Regions from separate parts of the Dorea sp. AM58-8 genome, predicted to be linked through region 3. Evidence: predicted binding sites of a transcription regulator. Region 3 holds the regulator's gene; each other region holds the start of a gene.
The links. The regulator HrcA, encoded in region 3, represses chaperone genes, less so after heat shock. The targets are predictions, from matches to a motif close to TGTTAGCACTCNNNNNNNNNGAGTGCTAACA.
Positions count from the first base shown of each region.

Region 1: the regulator HrcA is predicted to act here: its motif matches at 3,536-3,566, upstream of DXA18_RS01175 (co-chaperone GroES).
Region 2: the regulator HrcA is predicted to act here: its motif matches at 3,395-3,425, upstream of DXA18_RS08015 (Hsp20/alpha crystallin family protein).
Region 4: the regulator HrcA is predicted to act here: its motif matches at 2,767-2,797, upstream of DXA18_RS01950 (Hsp20/alpha crystallin family protein).

Region 1 covers NZ_QSDM01000001.1:216,190-222,315, reverse strand. Annotated here, with positions in the region: partial or broken gene guaB (IMP dehydrogenase) at 1-857, opposite strand, end outside; gene DXA18_RS01185 (DUF6106 family protein) at 959-1,450, opposite strand; gene groL (chaperonin GroEL) at 1,582-3,204, opposite strand; gene DXA18_RS01175 (co-chaperone GroES) at 3,218-3,502, opposite strand; gene DXA18_RS01170 (hypothetical protein) at 3,619-3,924, opposite strand; gene codY (GTP-sensing pleiotropic transcriptional regulator CodY) at 3,986-4,768, opposite strand; gene topA (type I DNA topoisomerase) at 4,891-6,126, opposite strand, start outside.
Region 2 covers NZ_QSDM01000008.1:107,426-113,551, forward strand. Annotated here, with positions in the region: gene DXA18_RS07985 (hypothetical protein) at 1-358, shown strand, start outside; gene DXA18_RS07990 (hypothetical protein) at 444-770, shown strand; gene DXA18_RS08000 (NifB/NifX family molybdenum-iron cluster-binding protein) at 1,183-1,956, shown strand; gene DXA18_RS08005 (hypothetical protein) at 2,499-2,822, shown strand; gene DXA18_RS08015 (Hsp20/alpha crystallin family protein) at 3,602-4,051, shown strand; gene DXA18_RS08020 (DnaJ C-terminal domain-containing protein) at 4,210-5,298, shown strand; partial or broken gene clpB (ATP-dependent chaperone ClpB) at 5,416-6,126, shown strand, end outside.
Region 3 covers NZ_QSDM01000017.1:6,675-12,800, forward strand. Annotated here, with positions in the region: gene DXA18_RS11790 (replication-associated recombination protein A) at 9-1,325, shown strand; gene hrcA (heat-inducible transcriptional repressor HrcA) at 1,424-2,467, shown strand; gene grpE (nucleotide exchange factor GrpE) at 2,536-3,150, shown strand; gene dnaK (molecular chaperone DnaK) at 3,164-5,047, shown strand; gene dnaJ (molecular chaperone DnaJ) at 5,183-6,126, shown strand, end outside.
Region 4 covers NZ_QSDM01000002.1:63,300-69,425, reverse strand. Annotated here, with positions in the region: gene DXA18_RS01960 (threonine/serine ThrE exporter family protein) at 1-726, opposite strand, end outside; gene DXA18_RS01955 (sodium-dependent transporter) at 750-2,108, opposite strand; gene DXA18_RS01950 (Hsp20/alpha crystallin family protein) at 2,254-2,679, opposite strand; gene DXA18_RS01945 (DUF2798 domain-containing protein) at 2,835-3,320, opposite strand; gene DXA18_RS01940 (LysR family transcriptional regulator) at 3,470-4,378, shown strand; gene DXA18_RS01935 (DUF169 domain-containing protein) at 4,460-5,128, opposite strand; gene DXA18_RS01930 (DUF169 domain-containing protein) at 5,170-5,988, opposite strand; gene DXA18_RS01925 (amino acid ABC transporter ATP-binding protein) at 6,007-6,126, opposite strand, start outside.

The DNA.
Region 1 (6,126 bases), on a different contig from region 3:
ATCAGTGCTTCAGCAGCTGCGCCTGTTGCCACATTACCGGCAATAACCTGAAGATCCGGAAACTTAGACTTAACCATATCAACAGTACGGATAACATTTGCAGAATGCCCATGTGCGGAATCCATAACCACTACATCAACCTTTGCATTCACAAGTTCCTGTGCACGCTCCAGACAATTTGCAGTAATACCGATAGCCGCTCCGCAGAGCAGACGTCCCTGATCATCCTTTGCAGAATCCGGATATTTAATCTGCTTCTCAATATCTTTAATCGTAATGAGACCTTTTAACTTAAAGTTGTCATCAACGATCGGAAGCTTCTCCTTTCTTGCCTTTGCAAGAATCTTCTTAGCTTCTTCAAGAGTAATGCCTTCTTTGGCTGTAATCAGTCCTTCAGACGTCATAGACTCTTTGATCTTCTTAGAAAAGTCTTCTTCAAATTTCAAATCACGGTTCGTAATAATACCAACTAACTTGCCATTCTCTGTGATCGGAACTCCGGAAATACGGAACTTGGCCATCAGATCATTGGCATCTGCCAATGTATGCTCTGGTGACAGATAAAATGGGTCTGTAATAACTCCATTCTCTGATCGCTTAACCTTATCTACTTCCTCTGCCTGCTCCTGAATAGACATATTCTTATGAATGATTCCGATACCGCCCTGACGTGCCATAGCAATTGCCATACGGTGTTCTGTAACTGTGTCCATACCAGCACTCATCATCGGAATATTCAGACGAATCTTCTTAGTCAGGTATGTGGACAAATCCACTTGGTTTGGAATCACCTCTGAATATGCGGGCACAAGTAACACATCATCAAATGTAATCCCTTCTCCAATAATTGTTCCCATGATTAAACCTCACTTTCTCTTTATGTGTTAACAGTCATATTACAAAAAACATGACCAATTTGTCAACTACTTTTGCAAAAAAGTACAATCTGACTGAGATTTTATTGTTTCACTACCTTTCCCGGTACCTGTGATGCAATTCCGGCTAACATCTCTTCTCCCGGCTCAAACAATACTTTCTTCATTATGCCTTCCTCGGAAAATATCATGCCATATACTGGTTCATTAGAATATCCACTGGTAAAGTCACAAACTTTTACATTAGAATATCTCTTCAATACTTCTGCTGATTCCGGAGCCAGTATCACCAGATTCACCATATTTGCCTCAAATATATTCTTTCTGTGCTCTTTGTGAAAAATCTTGTCCACGTCAAAATATCCGTTAATATACTGATATTCATATTCCACATCGCAGATCCTCATCACCAGAAGTCCAAGCAACACAAACAGCAATACTAAAGCCAGAAATATCGGACTTTGCAAACTCATCACAGCTGAAAATACAACAAGCAGAACACAGAGTGCAATCCTGGCAAAATCCTTTCCGTCTCGTTTCTTTTTAACCATTTTTTCTACAAATATGTCTGCCATTTATTTCCTCCTGTCAGGTACTCTATCACAAGACACATAGAAAATCTTGAATAATTAGTTATATTCTACCACGTTATATATAAAAAGAAAACTCCCCTAAGGGAGTTTTCCTCACACAGAATCATCCGTGATTACATCATACCCATTCCGCCAGGTGCTGCCGGCATAGCCGGAGTATCTTCTTTGATGTTAGCTACAACAGATTCTGTTGTCAGCAGTGTAGATGCTACACTTGTAGCATTCTGCAAAGCACTTCTTGTAACCTTAGCCGGATCAAGGATTCCTTCCTTAACCATATCTACATACTCTTCTTTGTATGCATCGAATCCAATACCTGGCTCCTGCTCTCTTACTTTATTAATAATAACCGCGCCTTCGAGTCCTGCATTAGCAGAAATATGGAACAAAGGTGCTTCCAGAGCTTTCAGGATAATGTTAGCTCCTGTCTTCTCATCACCAGCCAGAGTCTCAGCAAGCTTAGCAACCTTCTTAGAAGCGTGAATGTAAGCAGATCCACCACCTGCGATAATTCCTTCTTCTACTGCCGCCTTTGTAGCTGCAAGAGCATCTTCCATACGAAGCTTAGCTTCTTTCATCTCTGTTTCTGTAGCAGCTCCAACACGGATAACAGCTACGCCACCTGCAAGTTTTGCAAGTCTTTCCTGTAATTTTTCTCTGTCGAAATCAGATGTAGTCTCTTCAATCTGAGTTCTGATCTGAGCAACTCGAGCCTCAATTGCATCTTTCTCGCCCATACCATCTACAATAACTGTGCTTTCCTTTTCAACCTTAACAGACTTAGCGCGACCAAGCTGATCGATCGTAGCATCTTTCAGATCAAGTCCTAATTCTTCAGAAATCACCTGACCACCTGTCAGTGTAGCGATATCTTTCAGCATCTCTTTTCTTCTGTCACCATAACCCGGAGCCTTAACACCTACAACGCTGAATGTACCACGCAGTTTGTTAACGATCAGAGTTGTAAGAGCCTCTCCTTCGATATCTTCTGCGATGATAAGCAGTTTAGCACCAGACTGTACGATCTGCTCAAGTAATGGTAAAATATCCTGAATGTTTGTAATCTTCTTATCTGTAATCAGAATGTATGGATCATCCAGTGTAGCAATCATTTTCTCCATATCATTAGCCATGTAAGCTGAAATATATCCACGATCGAACTGCATACCTTCTACCAGGTCAAGCTCTGTATGCATTGTCTTAGACTCTTCAATTGTGATAACGCCATCGTTAGATACCTTTTCCATAGCGTCTGCAACCATCTGTCCTACTTCATCATCACAAGAAGAAACAGCTGCAACTCTCGCAATCTGCTGCTTATCTGTAACCTTGCTTGACATCTCTTTGATAGCTTCTACTGCTACATCAGTTGCTTTCTTCATACCTTTACGAAGTACGATCGGATTAGCACCTGCTGCCAGGTTCTTCATACCTTCGTTAACCATTGCCTGTGCAAGTACAGTAGCTGTAGTAGTACCGTCACCTGCTACGTCATTAGTCTTAGATGCGACTTCACGAATGAGCTGCGCACCCATGTTCTCGAATTCATCTTCCAGTTCAATATCTTTTGCGATCGTAACACCATCATTTGTAATGAGCGGCGCGCCAAAAGACTTACCAAGTACTACGTTACGTCCTTTTGGTCCTAATGTTACTCTTACTGTATCAGCCAGCTGATTCACACCAGCTTCCAGTGCCGTTCTGGCGTCATGTCCATATTTGATTTCCTTTGCCATGATTAATTCCTCCTTATTCTACAATTGCAAGAATATCGCTCTGTTTAACGATAATATATGTTTCTTCATCTACTTCTACATCTGTGCCTGCATATTTAGAATAAATAACCTTCTGTCCAGGCTCTACATGCATCTCAACTTCTTTGCCATCTATAACTCCACCAGGTCCTACTGCAATAATCTCTGCCTGCTGCGGTTTCTCTTTTGTCTGTCCCGGTAATACAATACCTGACTTTGTAGTCTCTTCTGCAACCAGCTGCTTCAACACAACTCTGTCTCCTAATGGTACTAACTTCATTTTATATTCCTCCTTCAATAAAGTTCATTTATCTGTTAGCACTCACAAAAAGAGAGTGCTAAAAACTTTCTAGATATAAAATAGCACTCTCTCTTTATTTTGTCAACACACTTTATTTAGTTTAGACTATTTTTATAAAATCCATTTTCAATCTGAAATATCAGAATATTCCCTTCATCCCCCAGATAGCGTTCCAGGACCATGCCATCGCATTCTTCTACATTCTCACCATCGGTCAGCTTGCAGTTATATACTGCATCCAGAGAAATCACATCTACCTCTTCGCCTCGGAGAAGCATCTTTAACGTCTCCTGATCTTCATTACCGAATAATACTTTACAGTAATGTATCCGATCTTCCATCACTCCGTCTTCGAGGATCATCTGCTTCATCTGGAGCTCTGCTGAGCATCCTTCACACATCTCTCTGCCGCCTCCTTTTCCAGAAACAGTAAAAGGTATCAGTTGCCCGATACCCTTATACTTATTTTTCTTTTTCAGCTTTTATACGTTCCAGTTCTGAAAATACATGATCATTCACAACTTTGATGTAAGTACCTTTCATACCTGATGAACGAGACTCGATCACGCCCGCACTTTCAAACTTACGAAGTGCATTAACGATAACTGATCTGGTAATCCCCACTCTGTCAGCAATCTTACTTGCTACCAGAATACCTTCGGTTCCATCCAATTCTTCAAAAATATGAATAATAGCTTCCAGTTCCGAGAAAGACAGTGTACTGATCGCAGACTGTACAATCTGTTCCTTTCTGCTTTCCTCTGCACTCTCCTCATTTACAGAACGGAGCATCTCCAAACCTACAACTGTAGTACCATACTCACTGAGAATAATGTCATCAATCTCATACTCTGATTCCTGTTTGTATATAAACAGGGTTCCAAGTCTCTCACCGGCAATTTCGATTGGTGTGATCAATGCCTGATAACTCTTCGCCACTTCTTCAGAAAATCCAAGAGTCTCCAGATTGACATTCTCTTTGGTAGACAGGATGCCTAGAAGTCTCTCATTCAGCATCTCGTCAATAAACGCTCCCACTTCTCCGCGAAGAAGCTCCGTGATGATACCAACACCCTTGCAACATCCGATACCAAGCACTTTGCCCTTTTTACTGATTACCAGTGCATTGGAATCCAGAATATCTGTCAATACGCGGCAGATATCATTAAAGACCACTTTACTGGAGTTATTATTGTGCAGTAATTTGTTAATCTTTCTAGTTTTATCTAGCAATTGCACGCCCATTCATATCACCTTCCTTATATTGGATATAGTAGCACACAATTGTATCAATTTCAACTATAAAGAGTTGTAATTTGTATATTTTTCTGAATTTTCGGAATTAAACTAAAGTCTACTGAAAATTACTAGTTATCACTACTTTTTTGTTCTACATAGCCGCACTGTTCATCCGCACAGACAAGCTTATTGCCTTTTTCCAGCATGTACCCTCCACACTTCGGACATTTTTTCTCAGATGGTTTCTGCCATGACATAAAATCGCATTCCGGATAACCTTCGCATCCGTAATATCGTCTGCCCTTTTTTGTCTTGCGATATACAATCTCCTTACCACATTTCGGACATGCAACACCCACCTTTTCCAGATAAGGTTTCGTATTGCGGCAGTCCGGGAATCCAGGACACGCCAAAAATTTACCGTGTGGCCCATATTTAACTACCATATTACGACCACATTCTTCACAGATTACATCCGTAACTTCATCCTCTATCTTGACGCTTTCCAGTTCCTTTTCAGCCTTCTTAACGGCTGCTTCCAGATCTGGATAGAAATTCTCGATAACAGATTTCCATTCCACTTTTCCTTCAGCCACGCAGTCCAACAGACCTTCCATATTGGCTGTGAAATTCACATCCACAATTGCCGGGAAGGACTCTTTCATAATATTATTGACCACTTCACCAATCTCTGTCATATACAGATTCTTACCTTCTTTTGCCACATATCTTCTGGCAATAATGGTAGAAATGGTTGGCGCATAGGTACTTGGGCGTCCGATACCAAGTTCTTCCAGCTTGCGCACCAGGGATGCCTCTGTATAATGTGCCGGCGGCTGTGTGAAATGCTGCTTCTTATCAAAATGATCACAAGACAGCTCTGAATCCTTATCTAATGACTTGAGCAGTACATTATTTTCAGGTTTCTCTTCTCCGGACTCTACATATACCGAACGGAATCCTTCAAACACGATCCGAGATGCAGCTACCGTAAACCGATATTTCCCTGCGCCAATCTTAACCGAAGTAGTTTCATATTTTGCTGCCTTCATGCGGCTTGCCACAAATCGTTTCCAGATCAGCTGATAAAGTCGGAACTGGTCTCTTGACAATGACTCTTTTACCATAGCAGGTGTTCTGGTAATATCTGTTGGTCGGATAGCCTCATGTGCATCCTGAATCTTCTTATCATCTTTTGCTGTTGTGCTGCCGCTTCCAACATATTCTTCTCCGTAATTCTCAGCAATATAAGACTTTGCAAGTGCATCTGCCTCTTCTGAAATACGGGTAGAATCCGTACGAAGATATGTGATCAGACCTACGGTTCCACTGCCTTTGATCGTAATACCTTCGTATAGCTGCTG
Region 2 (6,126 bases), on a different contig from region 3:
GGTAACACAAAAAAAGAAAGATGATTCTATTATTGCACTGATCTGTGGCAATGAACGCTATGCAAAAGGATTAAAAGAAGCATTGCAGTTTATTTCAGAGCAGATCATGCTGTTTTACACACCGGAAAGTGCTAAAACAAAATTAGGAAAACATAAGCCGGATCTTTGGATTGTTACCGAAGATATGACGAGACAACCGAATCAGCCATGGCGTGCTGACAGGACAACACCTGTAATTTTAATCACAGGCAATCCTGATTCTGTTGAGATTAAAAAGGAACCAGGGAAAGTAACTGTTCTTTCTATGCCATTGTCGATAGTTGATTTTCGGAAAACTGTCAAAATATATGTGTCGTGAGGAGACGTTTATGCTGTATATAATACTATTATTTGCATTCATAGTTGTATATTTGATGATGCTTATGCGGAGACAGAAAGATAAGATGAGCGAAATTAAAATACAAATGGATCAACTGCAAGCACAACATGATCAATTGCAGAAAGAAAGGGATCAGTTACTAGAACAGATGAATCATCTGGAAGAGCAACGAGAACACTTGCAAATGCAAACAGACCAGGCATTTCGGAGTACTGATGAAATTGAGAAAATTTGCGATGAAATATGGCATCATGCTAATACTATCCACCTTTATTCTTCGTTATCTGAAGAAGAAAGCAAATCTATAACAATGAAAGAAAAACAAAAAATAATTATTAGAACAATTGAGGAGATTCTAAACATCATATATAAATATAAAGGTGATGTATAATAAAAATATGTCTTTTTAGTTATTAGCGGTCAAGGTAAATTCTTATGTAATAATATCACAGAAGAATTTACCTTTTTCAGGTACAATAGAGATAACAAATTTGAAAGGGGAACAAAGCATTGGTATGATTATTTATGGATATGGGCGATCATTTATTTTGCTCTAGGTTTTTTAAATATTTTGTTCGCTTGGTTTGGGATGATTGATTTCCTGGTGCCGTTAGGAATAGCAATATTCGGTGGAAATAAATTTTTCTGTAATCATTTGTGTGGACGTGGCCAGCTTTTTAGTAAGCTTGGTGGAGATTTAAAATGCTCAAGAAATAAACCAACCCCGAGATGGATGAGTTCAAAATGGTTCCGATATGCCTTTTATAAGGCTATTATATAAAAAAGCAAGAAAGGAGCAGTTTATGCCGAGACCAGTAAAATGCAGAAAAGTCTGTCATTTCCCCAATATTTTAGAATTTCTTCCGGCAGATAATACTGAGAAAAAAACACCTATTGTTCTGACGGTAGATGAGTATGAGACAATTCGTCTTTTGGACAAGAAAGGTTATAGTCAGGAGCAGTGTGCAGCATCTATGCAAGTCGCAAGAACAACAGTTCAACGAATTTACGAGATTGCCAGGAAGAAAATAGCAGATGCACTCATTGATGGACATCCACTCAGAATTGAGGGTGGGGATTTCAGAATCTGTGATGGTCAGAGCAGCAACTGCAGCTTTGGAGGATGTTATAAACAGGAAATATACAAAAAATATGCAGAAGAAAAAGGAGAAGGTATCATGAGAATAGCAGTAACATATGAAAATGGACAGATTTTCCAGCACTTTGGACACACAGAGACATTTAAGATTTACGATGTAGAGGAAGGAAAAGTAGTACATTCAGAAATAGTAGATACGAATGGAAGCGGACATGGTGCATTGGCAGGAGTTCTTAATGCATTGAACGCAGATATTTTGATCTGTGGCGGAATCGGAGGCGGTGCACAGACAGCGTTAGCGGCAGCTGGTATTAAACTTTTTGGAGGAGTTTCCGGAGATGCGGATGAAGCAGTAGAAGCCTTTATTAATGAAACACTGGATTACAATCCAGATGTGAAATGTTCTCACCATGAGCACAGCCACGGGGAAGGACATACATGTGGCGAGCACGGATGTGGAAGCCATAGTTGTCATTAAGAAGAATAGTAAAAAATAATAATACGAAAGGATGTGCCAAGGTAATGGAGAAGTTACCGTAGCGCATCCTTTTTTTGTTAAGTTAAATAATGGAACAGAAAATTAATATTACTCAAACATTGCTTTATCAAAATATAAACAAATATAGGATAATATGCGCTTAACGAAGTCGAAAGGAGGTTCGGAACATGGGAAAAGTTATCGTAGTAGCAGTGGTAGTAGTTGCAGTAGTAGCGGGTGTTGTGGTGAAGAATAGAAAGTAAAAAATTAAATGTGCATACACGTTTCAAGATATTGGTATAGGATATTTTAGACGTGTATGATAAAATAGAATGTAAGAGAATCAACATGCCTCAAATAAAACTCAATTAAAAAATAAATATCAGATAGAAATATGTCCATAAAACAAGGTGAGATTTATGAAGAAAATGATATTTGTTATAGTATCATTAGTAGCAATTGTAGAAATTACAATTACTGCAGTTTGTATGCCTGAGGATAGATTTAAGGAGAAAATAATATGGATGAGTAAGTAAAAGAGAGTGGAAATCCATTACTCAGATTCCAATATCAGGGAAAAGACATTGTTAGAGGCATACTGTTCAAGACTTTTTATGGGATATCATGACAATCAACCGTTTAATGATAACATGCTTCGTCCGTGTCCTGTACTTGATAATCCAGGACGGTTTACGGACATTGTAGAAAAGAATGGGGCTAGAAGTACAGACTATCAGAATCTTGAGACAGCAAAGGAATTTTTAGATAAATGTGAGGAGGTGGCAGCAAACTGGACACCTGCGGCAGAAAGATTATGGATGGCATCAAAAGGCACAGCATGTACGGGCTGTCATGGATGCAGATAACAATATTACGGATAAGAAAGAAAACGAATTAAGAAATTGATTTGGTGTTAAATATTTCGCTTGAATTAACAATTCTGAAACAATTTTCAAACACAATATAAACCTACATATCCTATGCTGTATGCAAATCATCCGGCATGGGATTTTTTTGAAAAAATACAATGAAATAGAGTAAAGCGGACATTCGCAATCCGCTTCGCTACTTGCGCATGAACGCAGTCGCTTCGCGATTTGTCGGTGGGAGCTTTCAACTCCCACTGACATAAGCATCCCCCTCACCCGCCGTTTAGTGTCCGCGCACTTGAAGCGGGGGAATGCTTATCTGCGTTCAAATTATGAGAAAGGATAAGGGTTGGCAGATCAGCACCAACTACTGGTGCTATATAACCATGTAAGTGAGATGTCCAGAATTGAGAGTGAAATCACAAGGCTGGAAAGCGTAGCAATTAGCTGACACCAAAAATAAAAAAATTGGTGTCAGAATGGTGTCAAATCAAGAAAAAGTGATGATTATAAGAAAGAAAAAGTGTTGCAAACCCCGTAAAATCAAGGTTTGCAAAAAAAAATCAAAAAATTAGCACTCATCTCTTGACAGTGCTAATAATAGGTGCTATAGTACAACTAGAACAAAGGAAGAGGGATAAAGAATCAGAGATATGAAGCCGACAGCATTCATACAGGATTCCGAATCACGATTCCAGAAGTTCCAGCAATCAACACCTCGGAATTTTCCGATTGTGCTAAATATATTATTTATCATTTGGAAGGAGATATGACTTATGATGATGCCTAGTATTTTTAGAGAGAACTTATTTGATGATTTTATGAATGATTTTGCATTTCCAGCATTTCCGAATGTGGATAAAGAGCTGTATGGTAAGCATGCAAAGAACCTTATGAAGACTGATGTGAAAGATACAAAAGAAGGATATAAAGTAGATATTGATCTGCCGGGATTTACAAAAGATGAGATCCAGATGCATTTGAAAGATGGTGTACTGACTGTAAGTGCAGCCAAGGGCCTGGATAAAGATGAGGAAGACAAGAAAGGTAACTATATCAGAAAAGAGCGTTATGCCGGAAGTCTTAGCAGAAGCTTTTATGTTGGTGAGTACCTTACAGAGGAAGATATTCATCCGAAGTATGAGAACGGTATTCTGTCCTTCGTAGTACCGAAGGAAGAGGAGAAGCCGGTAGAAGAAAAGAGTCATTATATTACCATCGAGTAATTGTAAAATTGTAGATGTAAGTATCAGATACCCCGCAGGCACCCGAACCTGCGGGGTATTCAAATCCAGTAACAGAGTAATAATATGTATGGTGCCTGCGGATTTAGACTTTTTGACCCTGGCATCATAAGATAAATATATAGATGGGAGGGAGAGACATGTCAGCGAAGCGGGATTATTACGATGTCCTTGGTATAGACAGGGCAGCCGATAAGAATACGATTAAGAAAGCTTATCGTAAGCTGGCGAAGAGATATCATCCGGATACGAACAAAGACAATCCACAGGCAGAAGAGAAATTCAAGGAAGCAACAGAAGCTTACAATGTCCTCAGCGATCCGGAAAAGAAGAAAATGTATGATCAGTTCGGTCATGCGGCATTTGATGGCACGGCAGGAGCGGGAGGCTCCGGAGCATATGGATACGGCGGACCGGGTGGAGGAACATATACGTACAGTGATCCGAATGGCACCTTCCATGAGTATCATTTTGAAGGCGGAGATATGGGAGACATGGATGATATCCTGAAGAATATCTTCGGCAGAGGCTTTGGCAGTGGTGCAGGACGGAGCAGCCACAGCAGTTACAGCGATTTTGGAAACGGCTTCCACAATGGAGGCTTCCATAGCGGAGGGTTCCACAGTGGAGACTTCGGTGGTGGATTCCAGGGAGGTTTTGGAGGTCAGTATCGAGAGAATGGCTCTGATACAAGAGCAGAGATAGATGTAACATTTGATGAAGCTGCATTTGGTGCAGATAAGATTATCCATCTGACGGATCCGAATAATGGTGGACGTGAGACATCACTGAAGGTTCATATCCCGGCAGGTATTGATAACGGTAAGAGCATTCGTTTGAAAGGAAAAGGAATGCCAGGTATCAATGGCGGCAAATCGGGCGATTTGTTACTGAAAGTAAGAGTAGGCGAGAAACCAGGATTTGAAAGAAAAGGAATGGATGTATACACCACTGCCCGGGTACCATTTACAACAGCGGTACTCGGTGGCGAAACCATTGTGCCTACACTGACCGGAAAGGTTATGTGTAAGATTAATCCGGGTACTCAGTCCGGAACCAAGATCCGTCTGAAAGGCAAGGGTATTGGTGCAATGAGGGATTCTGGCAGAAAAGGAGATCAGTATGTGACAATACAGATTGATGTTCCGAAGAATCTGACAGAAGAAGCCAAACGAAAATTGCGAGAATTTGAAGCAGCATGTGGCGGCAGAACAAAGGGCGCAGCATGATAATAATAGATGAAAAGAATTAGCACTCGACTATTGACTTGGCTAATAGCCGGTGCTATATTGTGAATAGAACAAAGAGAAGTGCGACTGGTTCGCATGTCAAAGGAGGCATGTTTTATGAATATAAATAAATTTACGCAGAAATCACTTCAGGCAGTTCAGGACTGCGAGAAGATTGCAATGGACTATGGTAATCAGGAAATCGAGCAGGAACATTTGCTGTATGCATTGCTTACACAGGATGATGGGCTGATCCCGAAGATGATCGAGAAGATGGGCCTGGACATAGGTGTGGTAACACAGCGTGTGGAACAGGCAATCGCCGGTCGCACAAAGGTGCAGGGCGGTAAGCAGTATGTTGGACAGGATCTGAATAATGTCCTGGTGCACGCAGAGGATGAAGCAAAGCAGATGGGTGATGAGTATGTATCAGTTGAGCATCTGTTCCTTGCAATGCTTCGTTATCCAAGCCGTGCAATGAAAGGAATCTTCCGGGAGATGGGTATCAGTAAGGAAGGGTTCCTCCAGGCACTTTCTACAGTGCGTGGCAACCAGCGGGTAACCAGCGATAATCCGGAAGCCACCTATGATACATTGAACAAATATGGTACAGATCTGGTGGAAAGAGCCAGAGATCAGAAGATGGATCCGGTCATTGGTCGTGATGCAGAGATCCGTAATGTGGTTCGTATCCTGTCTCGTAAGACCAAGAATAATCCGGTACTGATCGGTGAGCCTGGTGTAGGTAAGACTGCAGTCGTAGAAGGTCTGGCACAGCGTATCGTGAAAGGCGACGTGCCGGAAGGATTGAAAGATAAGACGATATTC
Region 3 (6,126 bases):
GATTTGAGATGGATTTATTTGAATATGTAAGAGAAAAGAATCTGGAGAAGGAAGCACCGCTGGCGTCACGGCTTCGCCCGACGACGCTGGAAGAGGTGGTAGGACAGCAGCATATTATAGGAAAGGATAAGCTTTTATATCGGGCTATTAAGGCGGACAAGCTGAGCTCCATTATCTTCTATGGACCGCCGGGAACTGGTAAGACGACGCTTGCTAAAGTGATCGCACATACGACCAGCGCGGAATTTAGGCAGATCAATGCCACGGTTGCAGGTAAAAAGGACATGGAGGATGTAATAAAGAAAGCGCAGGATCTGAAAGGAATGTATCAGAAGAAGACGATCCTTTTCGTAGATGAGATTCACCGCTTTAACAAAGGGCAACAGGATTATCTGCTTCCGTTTGTGGAGGACGGTACGATCATACTGATCGGAGCAACGACTGAGAATCCGTATTTTGAGGTGAACAGTGCGTTGATTTCCAGATCCAGTATCTTTGAACTGAAACCGCTGAGTAAGGAAGATATTAAAAAGCTTTTGGAGCGTGCGGTATATGATGTCGAAAAAGGTATGGGAAGCTACGGCGCAGTGATCGATGAAGAGGCACTCGATTTTCTGGCAGATGTGGCAGGCGGTGATGCGAGAAGTGCACTGAATGCGGTAGAGCTTGGAATCCTTACTACGGAACGGAGCACGGATGACAAGATCCATATTACAATCGATGTGGCTGCTGAATGTATTCAGAAACGAGTCATGAATTATGATAAAACCGGAGACAATCATTACGATACCATTTCTGCATTTATCAAAAGCATGCGTGGCTCAGATCCGGATGCGGCAGTATATTATCTTGCTAAGATGCTTTATGCCGGCGAGGATATTAAGTTTATTGCCAGACGTATTATGATCTGTGCGGCAGAAGATGTGGGTAATGCAGATCCGATGGCGCTCACTGTGGCAGTCTCGGCATCACAGGCAATTGAGCGGATCGGTATGCCTGAGGCACAGATCATTTTGTCTCAGGCAGCAATCTACGTGGCAACTGCACCAAAGAGCAATTCTGCGGTCAATGCGATTTTTGAGGCAATGGATAATGTTAAGAAAATGAAGACCACAGTGCCGTCATATCTCCAGGACGCCCATTACGGCGGTGCGGCTAATATGGGACGGGGCATCGGTTATAAATACGCACATGATTATCCGAATCATTATGTGGAACAGCAATATCTTCCGGATGAGATCAAGGATGAGAAATTTTACCATCCAAGTGATAACGGACATGAGAAAGATATCAAAGAATGGATGAATTTTCTAAAAAATGTATAAACGGTGTTGACAAATGAAACACCTGGTGATAGATTAATAACTGTAAAGATTAGCACTCGAAAGAAGCGAGTGCTAATAAGCTGAAAGGAGGAAGCCAGATGCAGGCAAGAGAAGAGTTAAGCGAAAGAAAGCTTACGATATTGCATGCGATTATCCAGACATATCTGGAGACAGGTGAGCCGGTAGGTTCCAGAACGATTTCCAAGTATTCGGATCTGAACTTGAGCTCAGCGACCATTCGTAATGAGATGGCCGACCTGGAAGAACTGGGTTACATCCTGCAGCCACACACATCTGCCGGAAGGATTCCATCAGATAAAGGATACCGTTTATATGTGGATATGCTGATGGAAGAGAAAGAGCAGGAGCTCAACGATATGCAGGAGCAGATGCTTGAGAAAGCCGACAAGATGGATCAGTTATTGAGTCAGGCAGCAAAGGTTCTGGCGAATAACACGAATTATGCGACGATGGTTTCCGCACCAGTGAATAATGCGAATAAGATTAAGTTCATTCAGTTATCCAATGTGGATGAAGAACAGTTACTTGCAGTTATTGTACTGGGAGGTAACGTGATCAAGAACAAGATCATTACCATGGATGAGCAGCTCAGTAATGAGAACCTGCTGAAGCTTAACATGCTTCTTAATACGAGTCTGAATGGTATGTCTATTGAAGAGATTAATCTTGGACTGATCGCCAGACTGAAGGAGCAGGCAGGTATTCACAGCGCAGTAGTCAGTGATGTGTTGGATGCAGTCGCAGATGCCATTCAGGTAGATGACGGTATGCATATTTACACCAGCGGCGCGACCAACATTTTCCGTTATCCGGAGTTATCCGATAAACAGAGCGCGCAGGAGATCATCAGTGCTTTTGAAGAGAAGCAGCAGTTATCCGAATTGGTGACACAGACACTGGCACAGGAAGACAACACAGGTATTCAGGTATACATCGGTGATGAGACGCCTGTACAGACAATGAAGGACTGCAGTGTTGTGACAGCTACATACGAGCTGGGAGAAGGAATGAAAGGTACGATTGGTATCATCGGACCAAAGCGTATGGATTATGAACATGTATTAAAATCGCTGAAGAAGCTGCAGAGCGAATTGGATGCGATTTTCCATAAATCAGAATAGAAGAGAAAGGTGGTATACCATTGGAGAAAGAAAAAGATATTAATCATACAGAAAAGACTCAGGAAGAGATGGTAAAGGAAGCTGTAGAAGAAGCTAAGAAGGCTGCTTCGGAAGCAGAAGCTGAGAAGCCTGAGGCTGAAGCCGAAGAACAGGAAAGTTCAGAGGAAGCAGCGAAACAGGCAGAAGCCGATAAGGAAGAAGCTTCAGAAGGAAAGAAGGGAAAGCTTTTCGGTAAGAAGAAAAAAGACAAAAAGGACGAGAAGATTGAAGAGCTGACAGACAGACTCACTCGTCAGATGGCAGAGTTTGATAACTTTCGTAAGCGTACAGAAAAGGAAAAGTCCCAGATGTACGAGATTGGTGCGAAAGATATCATAGAGAAGATCCTCCCGGTTGTTGATAACTTCGAAAGAGGTCTTGCAGCAGTGGCAGAGGATGACAAAGAAGATCCATTTGTTCAGGGAATGGATAAGATTTACAAACAGTTGATGACCACCCTGGATGGTATCGGTGTGAAACCGATCGAAGCAGTTGGTCAGGAATTTAACCCGGATTTCCACAATGCAGTGATGCATGAGGAGAATGAAGAAGCCGGTGAGAATACGATCACCGAAGAATTCCAGAAGGGTTATATGTATCGTGACTCCGTAGTGAGACACAGTATGGTAAAGGTTGCAAATTAAGGAGGAAATAGACATGGGAAAAATTATTGGTATTGATTTAGGTACAACAAACAGTTGTGTAGCTGTTATGGAAGGTGGTCAGCCGACCGTTATCGCTAATACAGAAGGAGCAAGAACGACACCATCTGTTGTAGCATTTACAAAGACAGGCGAGCGTCTGGTAGGTGAGCCTGCAAAGCGTCAGGCAGTAACTAATGCAGAGAAGACAATCTCTTCTATCAAGAGAGAGATGGGTACAGATTATAAAGTAACGATTGATGACAAGAAATATTCTCCACAGGAGATTTCAGCAATGATCCTTCAGAAGCTGAAAGCTGATGCAGAAGGATACCTTGGTGAAAAGGTTACAGAGGCAGTTATCACTGTTCCTGCTTATTTCAACGATGCTCAGCGTCAGGCTACTAAGGATGCAGGTAAGATCGCAGGACTTGATGTAAAACGTATTATCAATGAGCCTACAGCAGCAGCACTTGCTTATGGTCTTGACAATGAGAGAGAGCAGAAGATCATGGTATATGACCTTGGTGGTGGTACATTCGATGTATCCGTGATCGAGATCGGTGACGGCGTTATCGAAGTACTGTCTACAGCTGGTAACAACAGACTTGGTGGAGATGACTTTGACCAGAAGATTACAGATTATATGCTTTCTGAGTTCAAGAAACAGGAAGGCGTAGATCTTTCTACAGATAAGATGGCACTGCAGAGACTGAAAGAAGCAGCTGAGAAAGCTAAGAAAGAACTTTCTTCTGCAACAACAACGAATATCAACCTTCCATTCATCACTGCAACAAGTGAAGGACCGAAGCATTTTGATATGAACCTTACAAGAGCTAAATTCGATGAATTAACTCACGATCTGGTAGAGAAGACAGCTGAGCCTGTAACAAGAGCTCTGGCAGATGCTGGTATCACGGCTTCTGAACTTGGTCAGGTACTGCTGGTTGGTGGATCTACACGTATCCCGGCTGTACAGGACAAAGTAAGACAGATGACAGGCAAAGAGCCTAGCAAATCCCTGAATCCTGATGAGTGTGTAGCACTTGGTGCTTCCGTACAGGGTGGTAAGCTTGCAGGAGATGCCGGCGCAGGTGATATCCTTCTTCTTGATGTTACTCCACTTTCACTGTCTATCGAGACAATGGGCGGTGTGGCTACAAGACTGATCGAGAGAAATACTACAATTCCTACTAAGAAGAGCCAGATCTTCTCTACAGCAGCTGATAATCAGACAGCTGTAGATATCAACGTAGTACAGGGCGAGAGACAGTTCGCAAGAGATAACAAATCCCTTGGACAGTTCCGTCTGGATGGTATTCCGCCGGCAAGACGTGGTGTACCACAGATCGAAGTTACATTTGATATCGATGCCAACGGTATTGTAAATGTATCCGCTAAGGATCTTGGAACAGGTAAGGAACAGCATATTACAATCACAGCTGGTTCTAATATGTCTGATGATGAGATCGATAAGGCTGTAAAGGAAGCAGCAGAGTTCGAAGCTCAGGACAAGAAACGTAAAGAAGCAATCGATGCTAAGAATGATGCAGACGCTATGGTATTCCAGACAGAGAAAGCTATGGATGAAGTTGGCGACAAGATCGATGCAGCAGACAAGGCTGCTGTTGAGGCAGATTGCAAAGCACTGAAAGAGCTTCTTGAGAAAGTAAATATGGATGATATCTCCGATGCACAGGTTGCAGAGATCAACGCTGGCAAAGAGAAACTGATGCAGAGTGCACAGAAGCTGTTTGCTAAGGTATATGAGCAGTCACAGGGTGCACAGGGCGCAGGTCCTAACCCAGGAGCAGGAGCAGGCGCAGGTCCGAATCCGGGACCTGCTCCGGAAGGATTTGACGGAGATGACGTTGTAGACGGAGATTATAAAGAGGTATAATCCTTGAGTGACCAGGGAACTGGTACTAAGGTGGTTCTGCTGGACCGGTGGAGGTGACGAAACCGGTCTGGCAGATTTCTTTGTATAAAAATATTTATGTAAAAACTGCATGTTTTGAATTAAGGAGAAGTGGTTATGGCGGAGAAACGCGACTATTATGAGGTGCTTGGAGTCAGCAAGGATGTTGATGATGCAACTCTGAAGAAAGCATACAGAAAGGTTGCTAAGAAATACCATCCGGATATGAATCCGGGAGACAAGGAAGCTGAGAAGAAGTTCAAAGAAGCTTCGGAGGCATATGCTGTACTTAGTGACCCAGAGAAGAGAAGACAGTATGATCAGTTCGGTCATGCGGCATTTGAAGGCGGCGCAGGTGGTGCCGGCGGATATGGTGGATTTGATTTTAATGGTGCTGATTTTAGCGATATATTCGGAGATATATTTGGAGATCTGTTTGGCGGCAGCCGCAGAGGCGGCGGTCGTGCAAATCAGGGGCCAATGAAAGGTATGAACATTCGTAAAGCAGTGCGCATCACCTTTGAAGAGGCTGTGTTTGGATGTGAAAAAGAGATTGATGTAGTATTGAAAGATCCTTGTACCAAGTGTAATGGTACCGGAGCTAAGCCGGGTACTTCACCAGAGACCTGTAGCAAATGTGGCGGCAAAGGTCAGGTTGTCTATACACAGCAGTCATTGTTTGGTATGGTACAGAATGTACAGACTTGTCCGGACTGTGGCGGAACCGGTAAGATTATCCGTGAGAAGTGTCCGGATTGTGGAGGTACGGGATATACATCCAGCAGAAAGAAGATTTCGGTATCGATTCCTGCAGGTATTGATAATGGTCAGAGTGTACGTATTCGCGAAAAGGGTGAACCAGGTGTAAATGGTGGACCGAGAGGAGATCTGCTGGTAGAGGTGGCTGTATCCAGACATCCAATCTTCCAGAGACAGGATATGCATATCTTCTCTACCGTACCGATTTCCTTTGCACAGGCAGCACTTGGCGGTGATGTGAAGATTAAGACGGTAGACGGGGATGTTATTTATACGGTTAAGCCAGGCACAAAAACGGATAC
Region 4 (6,126 bases), on a different contig from region 3:
CGCACCGCAGGCAATTCCCACAGCTCCGACAAAAGCATGAATGATATTCAAAAATCCGGACAGATATGCACGGCTTACCAGATCCCGAAGTCCGTTCGCAACGCACAGACCACTGATCAGTACCATGCTGAGTCCCAGGCATGTACGATCAGGATGATTGCCTAACCCCAGATGATATGCTCCAAATATCCCTGCCGTAGCCACAAACGACACGATTAGATTATAAGCGACCAGATTATGCTCTTTGCGTTTCAGACGCCGTCCAAACCACACCAGTACCAGAACAGTAACCACAATTCCTACAAGTGTATCTTCCAGATCACATCCAAAATACACGCCAAATCCAACACCTCCCATAAGGGAAGCCAGGTACTCAATATACGCCGGCTGTTTCTTGCGGCTCATCACCTCATCATACTTCTCCTGAATCTCTGCAACAGACGGCTGGTTCCTGCAGATATAGCGGGAAAGATTATTCAGATAATCCAGACGATCATAGTTAAATCCTGTCCTGTGAACCCTACGCACCTGCGTAATAAACGTTCCGTCTTTCGATCTGATCGTCACCTGGATATTACTCTGAATCGCGAACACACTACACTGCCCAATATCGTAGCTCTCCAGCATACGATACATACTATCTTCAACCCGATCTGTCTCCGCGCCGCTCTTGATCATCTCCTTACCTATATTAATGATCTCATTTAACAGCAATTCATAATCCATGCTTGTTTATACCTTTCTGTTACTTATCCAATTAATCCCTGAACAATAATAATCAGGATCAATATCGGAAGTATAAACTGGAAGTATGGTTTCAGCCACTTACCAAAACGTAATCCAGTTCCCTGATTACATTCATCCAGATATTTATCAAATCCCCATCCCATCTTAGTCACACAGAACAGCAGATAGATGAGGGAACCAATCGGCAAGAGCAGGTTGCTGACAATAAAGTCCTCGCTGTCCAGCACATCTCTTCCTCCGATCAGATGGAGATTGCTCCATACATTATACCCAAGTACACATGGGATACTGGCAACAAGTACGATCACACAGTTGATCACAGATGCTTTCTTACGTTCTATGCCAAACATATCCATGCTGAATGAAATAATATTTTCAAATACTGCAATAACAGTAGAAAAGCTTGCAAACACCATAAACAGGAAGAACAGTGCTCCCCATACGCGTCCGCCCGCCATATTTACAAATACATTCGGAAGCGTCACAAAAATCAGTGACGGACCTGCATCCGGCTGTACTCCATATGAAAAACATGCCGGAAAAATGATCATACCAGCCATCAGTGCTACAAATGTATCCAGTCCGCAGATGCTTGCTGCCTCTCCCGGAAGGGTGTGATCCTTAGACATATAACTTCCGAAAATTTCCATTGCTGCAATTCCAAGGCTCAATGTAAAGAATGCCTGATTCATCGCAGCGGTTACCACATTACGGATGCCGACTTCCTGAATCTTGTCCACACTTGGAACCAGATAAAACTTCAGTCCTTCTCCCGCACCTGGAAGCACCAGGCTGTGTACTGCCAGTACCAGGATCAGTACCATCAGTGCCACCATCATAAACTTACTGATCTTCTCCAGACCATCCTGCAGTCCCTTAGAACATACAAAGAAACCAGCCACAACAGATACTGCCATCCATGCGCCCATCTGTCCCGGTGATGCAAGCAGTCCTCCGAATGCTGCTCCTACCTGATCTGCATTCATCCCCGGCTTAAATTCTCCTGTCAAAAATTTAAAAAAGTAGCTGATCATCCAACCGCATACCGTTGTATAATACATCATCAACACATAACACCCAAGGATGCAGAACCATCCGTGAATATGCCATTTGCTTCCAGGCTTCTCAAGCGCCTTGTAACCCATAACCGCACTTTTACGACTCGCACGTCCTACCGCAAGCTCCATAGTTAATACCGGAAGTCCCATGCTTACCAGGAAAATCAGATATAATAATACGAAAAAACCTCCTCCGTTCTGTCCTGCCACATATGGAAATCTCCATACATTGCCGATACCGATCGCACATCCTGCGCTGACCAGCAGGAAGCCCAGACGGCTCTTAAAGCTCTCTCTTTTCATTGATTCTCATTTCCTCCAATTCTTTCTCTTTTTCGTACCGCCCATTATAACACATTCCCGCAAAAAATGGCACAAAAAATGGAGACCGGAATCTCCGATCTCCATCTGTGATAAAGCACTCATTGTACAAACTTTCCGAATCCCATTACTCAATGGTAATAAACTTCGGCTCTTCTTCGACTTTCTTGATCTCTTTTGGCACGATCAGCTTCAGCACTCCATCATTAAATGCTGCCTTGATATCCTCCTGCGTCAGATCCTCACCTACATAAAACTGTCTGCTGCAGGTGCCGGTATAACGCTCCTTGTGGATACATTTGCCTTTGGCTTTCTTCTCCTCATCCGTCTCATTATCATGAGCAGTGATCGTCAGATAACCTTCCTTCAGATCAGCCTGAATATCAGACTTGCTGTAACCCGGAAGATCCATCTCAATCAGATAATTGCCATCTTTCTCGTAAATATCAGTCCGCATTACCTGCGTCTCTGTGCGCTCCTGGCTGCGTCCATAAAACGGATCGCGAAACATATTATCAAATAAACTGTTATAACCTCTGTTAGCCAATACCATAAAGCATCCTCCTCATCTATAGCTATCGGGATCTTCGTCCCTCAAGTGTGTTTGTTTTATTTGCTATATATATTATATAACACACTTTGTTAGCACTGTAAAGAGATGAGTGCTAATTTAATTATAAACTTTCTATAAACCTAATATTCTATAAATTACTCCGCAAGTACGGTTCCTACCGGAAATGCCGTACGGAATACTTTTCTCACAAGCGGTCCCGCAACGATCAGCTGAAACGGCAACGCCATAATAAAGTTCTTCGGAATATTGGTCAGCCAGATGATTGGCAGTGCACTCCACTCTCCTGATCTCACACAGGCTTCCACTCCGCCATAAAATGACATGATAATTACCATCGGAACTACCATACAGCAAGATACTGCAATCACTTTTTTCATCGTACTGCTGTCCGGGTTTACCAGAAAACGGAATGCAAATCCTTTTGCCGGCCCAGATACTACAAACCAGTCACACAGCATCGCAAAGACATAGGCGATCGGGAATCCAAGCCACGCTTCCTTTATCGTCTCCACATTCAAAATTCCCATATGTAATGTTACATTATAAATACTCATCCACAACACCATCGTAAAACACATCATAATCGTGTAAATCAAACTTTCTCTCTTATGCATCGGCATATCATTTTCCTCCTGTCATTCTTATTGTCTTTCAGATACAATCAAACATTTTACAACAGAATGCTTTGTATTAGAATTCAAAAAATGCTATTATTAATAACAGAATCGAATTAATAATAATTCATTTTGAGTTTTTCAGGAGGTATGCAATGACAATATTTCAAATAGAATGTTTTCTGGCTGTAGCTGAGCACCTGAACTTCGCCAGGGCTTCCAGACAATTAAATGTCTCTCAGCCAGCCATCACCAGACAGATTCATACTTTAGAAGAAGAACTGGGCACTCAGCTTTTTATCCGCAGCACAAGAATGGTACGCCTCACAGAGAACGGACGTATCTTCCAGTCAGATGCACAGCTTATGGTTAATACTGCCAGACGTTCCATCCAGCGTTTTGCCAGTCAGGATGAGTCTAAGATCATCGATTTTCACATTGGCTGTGCCAATCCATTACATATGGAACTACTTTCTAATACACTGGAACAAATGAAAGATATTTATCCTATGCTCCACCCAAAGGTTCTCATTCTTCCGGAAACACATTTTCCAGATGCCCTGAAACGTGAAGCTTTGGACGTTACTGTGGGATTCCATGCTCCCGGCGTCAAAGATTCTCTTCATTATAAAGAATTGTGCCGCCCACGCTTTGCCTGTCTGTTCCGGGACACACTCCCGCTGAGTCAGAAGAAGCAGGTTACCGCAAATGATCTGAACGATTATGCTATTATTCTATACGATCCGGGTGTAATCTCCCCAACCGTCTACAACGGACAATGGGAATTTGCAAAGAACAAGAAACCATCCCAGTTATATTACTGCGAAACAACAGAAAATGCGCTTCTTCTGGCCGATGCAGGATATGGCGTGACACTGCTTCCAGATATCCGCCTTCCTGCACATCAGCACCTGACGAAGCGCACTCTCTGCAGTAATGATATATATTCTTTTGGATTATATTATAAATCTTACCGGACCAAGCCTTACTTGAAAGACTTTATCCGGCTACTACATGATGATACGGCTGCATTTTCTTCTGACGCAGAAAATGCACAGGATTAAAAACCATATTCTCTAAACACTATCAGGGCATCTTCTTTCCCGATGCCCTGATAATTTTTCAAGTTTCTTCATATATCTTTCTTACACACTACTTGCTTTCATAACTCCGTCTGCAACATAACGAAACATATGCGCCGGCATCCCGACTCCCAGTTCTCCGAAATCGCTGGCGGTGGATGTTCTGGCTCCACAACACATAAGTGACAGATTCAGATCGTTTCTCATAAATGGCTTCGATGTCATATCACTGCACATCGCACCATTTCCCACGCTTATAAATGGCTGAGGCACTCCATAATGATATGTATATCCCTCTACAACATGCATGATCTGTTCTGCCATTCCAATAATGATTACCACATCCGCTTCTTCCATCTCAGCAAGCGGTCCTATCTCCAACCCATATATTTTCTGTGGAATTGGCATTGTATTCTTACAAACTTCACGGGCAATTCCAAGATCAGAATATAATCCGCAATGACTCATAAGCTGTCCTGAATGCATCCGCTCTGATTCCTCCCGCATCCCTGTCAATTCCGGTCCGCTGCTGCAAGTAAAATTCTCAGACACTACTTTCGTTCTTTTTCCGTGAGTAGCCCTATTAACAAATCCACATAAACGTGTTTTTATTCCGGCTTGTTCTGCTGAGCATGCATCGTAATCCTGTTCATATACCAGGAATCGGATTCCCACGATCTCCCGTTTAAGCTCTAATTTTTCTGATATGCTTTTTATTCTTTCCTGTTCCATATTCTTCTCCGATTTATCAGACTTTGTATCTTTGTCTGCATCTACTCTCTGTTAACCGCACGTTCACATTCATCGCAATATTTATCATATTCAGACGCCTGTGTTCCATAATCGTAATTCATTATGATTTCAAATCCAAGTTCTTCCGGATATTCCAGTCGTTCTAAAAGTTCTTTTTTAGGACGGTTATTCTCTGTATGATTAACCGTTTCAAGTACACCATTCAATACGCTTTGCAACATATGGACTGGCATGGAAATACCCATTTCGCCACTTCCATACTTGCCTGATTTTCTTGCACATGTACTTAACAGCGACACATTCACATCGTTATTCATAAATGGCTTGGCAATCAGCTCATTGCAAATGCCATTATTCGCTACCGCGATTACATTTTTTGCTACGCCGTAATATTTCGCATAGCCCTGCATGACTCGCATAATGTCTTTCGCGGTTCCGATCACAATTGCCAGGTCAGCCTCTCCCATCATCTCTATCGGTGCAATTTCTATACCATATATCTTTTGTGTAATACACTGCTTATTTGCGCTGATCTGTCTGGAAATCGCCAGACTCTCATAACGTCCATTCCGATAGTCTTCCCTTCCGGTACTCACATCTGCCGGAATCTCGCGAAGTCCTACCGCATATGCCGCATTCATGCACTGGAAATTATCTGCTTTTGCTTTCACCCGCATTCCATTTCCCGCTTCCCGCACCATGCTGCATATTGACGTATGATCCACTTCCACTGCCCGGCAATCTTCATATTCTTTTTGCATCACAAGAAACCGGACACCTACAATCTGTCGTGCCAGTCCAAGGGCTTTATGTGCCCTCCTCACCTGCAATTCATACATATCTCTTCGAACCTCCACTTACACAATTTTTTCCAGAAATTTTCTGGTACGTTCGTTCTTAGGATTCAGGAATAGCTCTTCCGGTGTTCCTTCCTCTACAATACGTCCCTCATCCATAAATATAATCCTGTCAGCAAT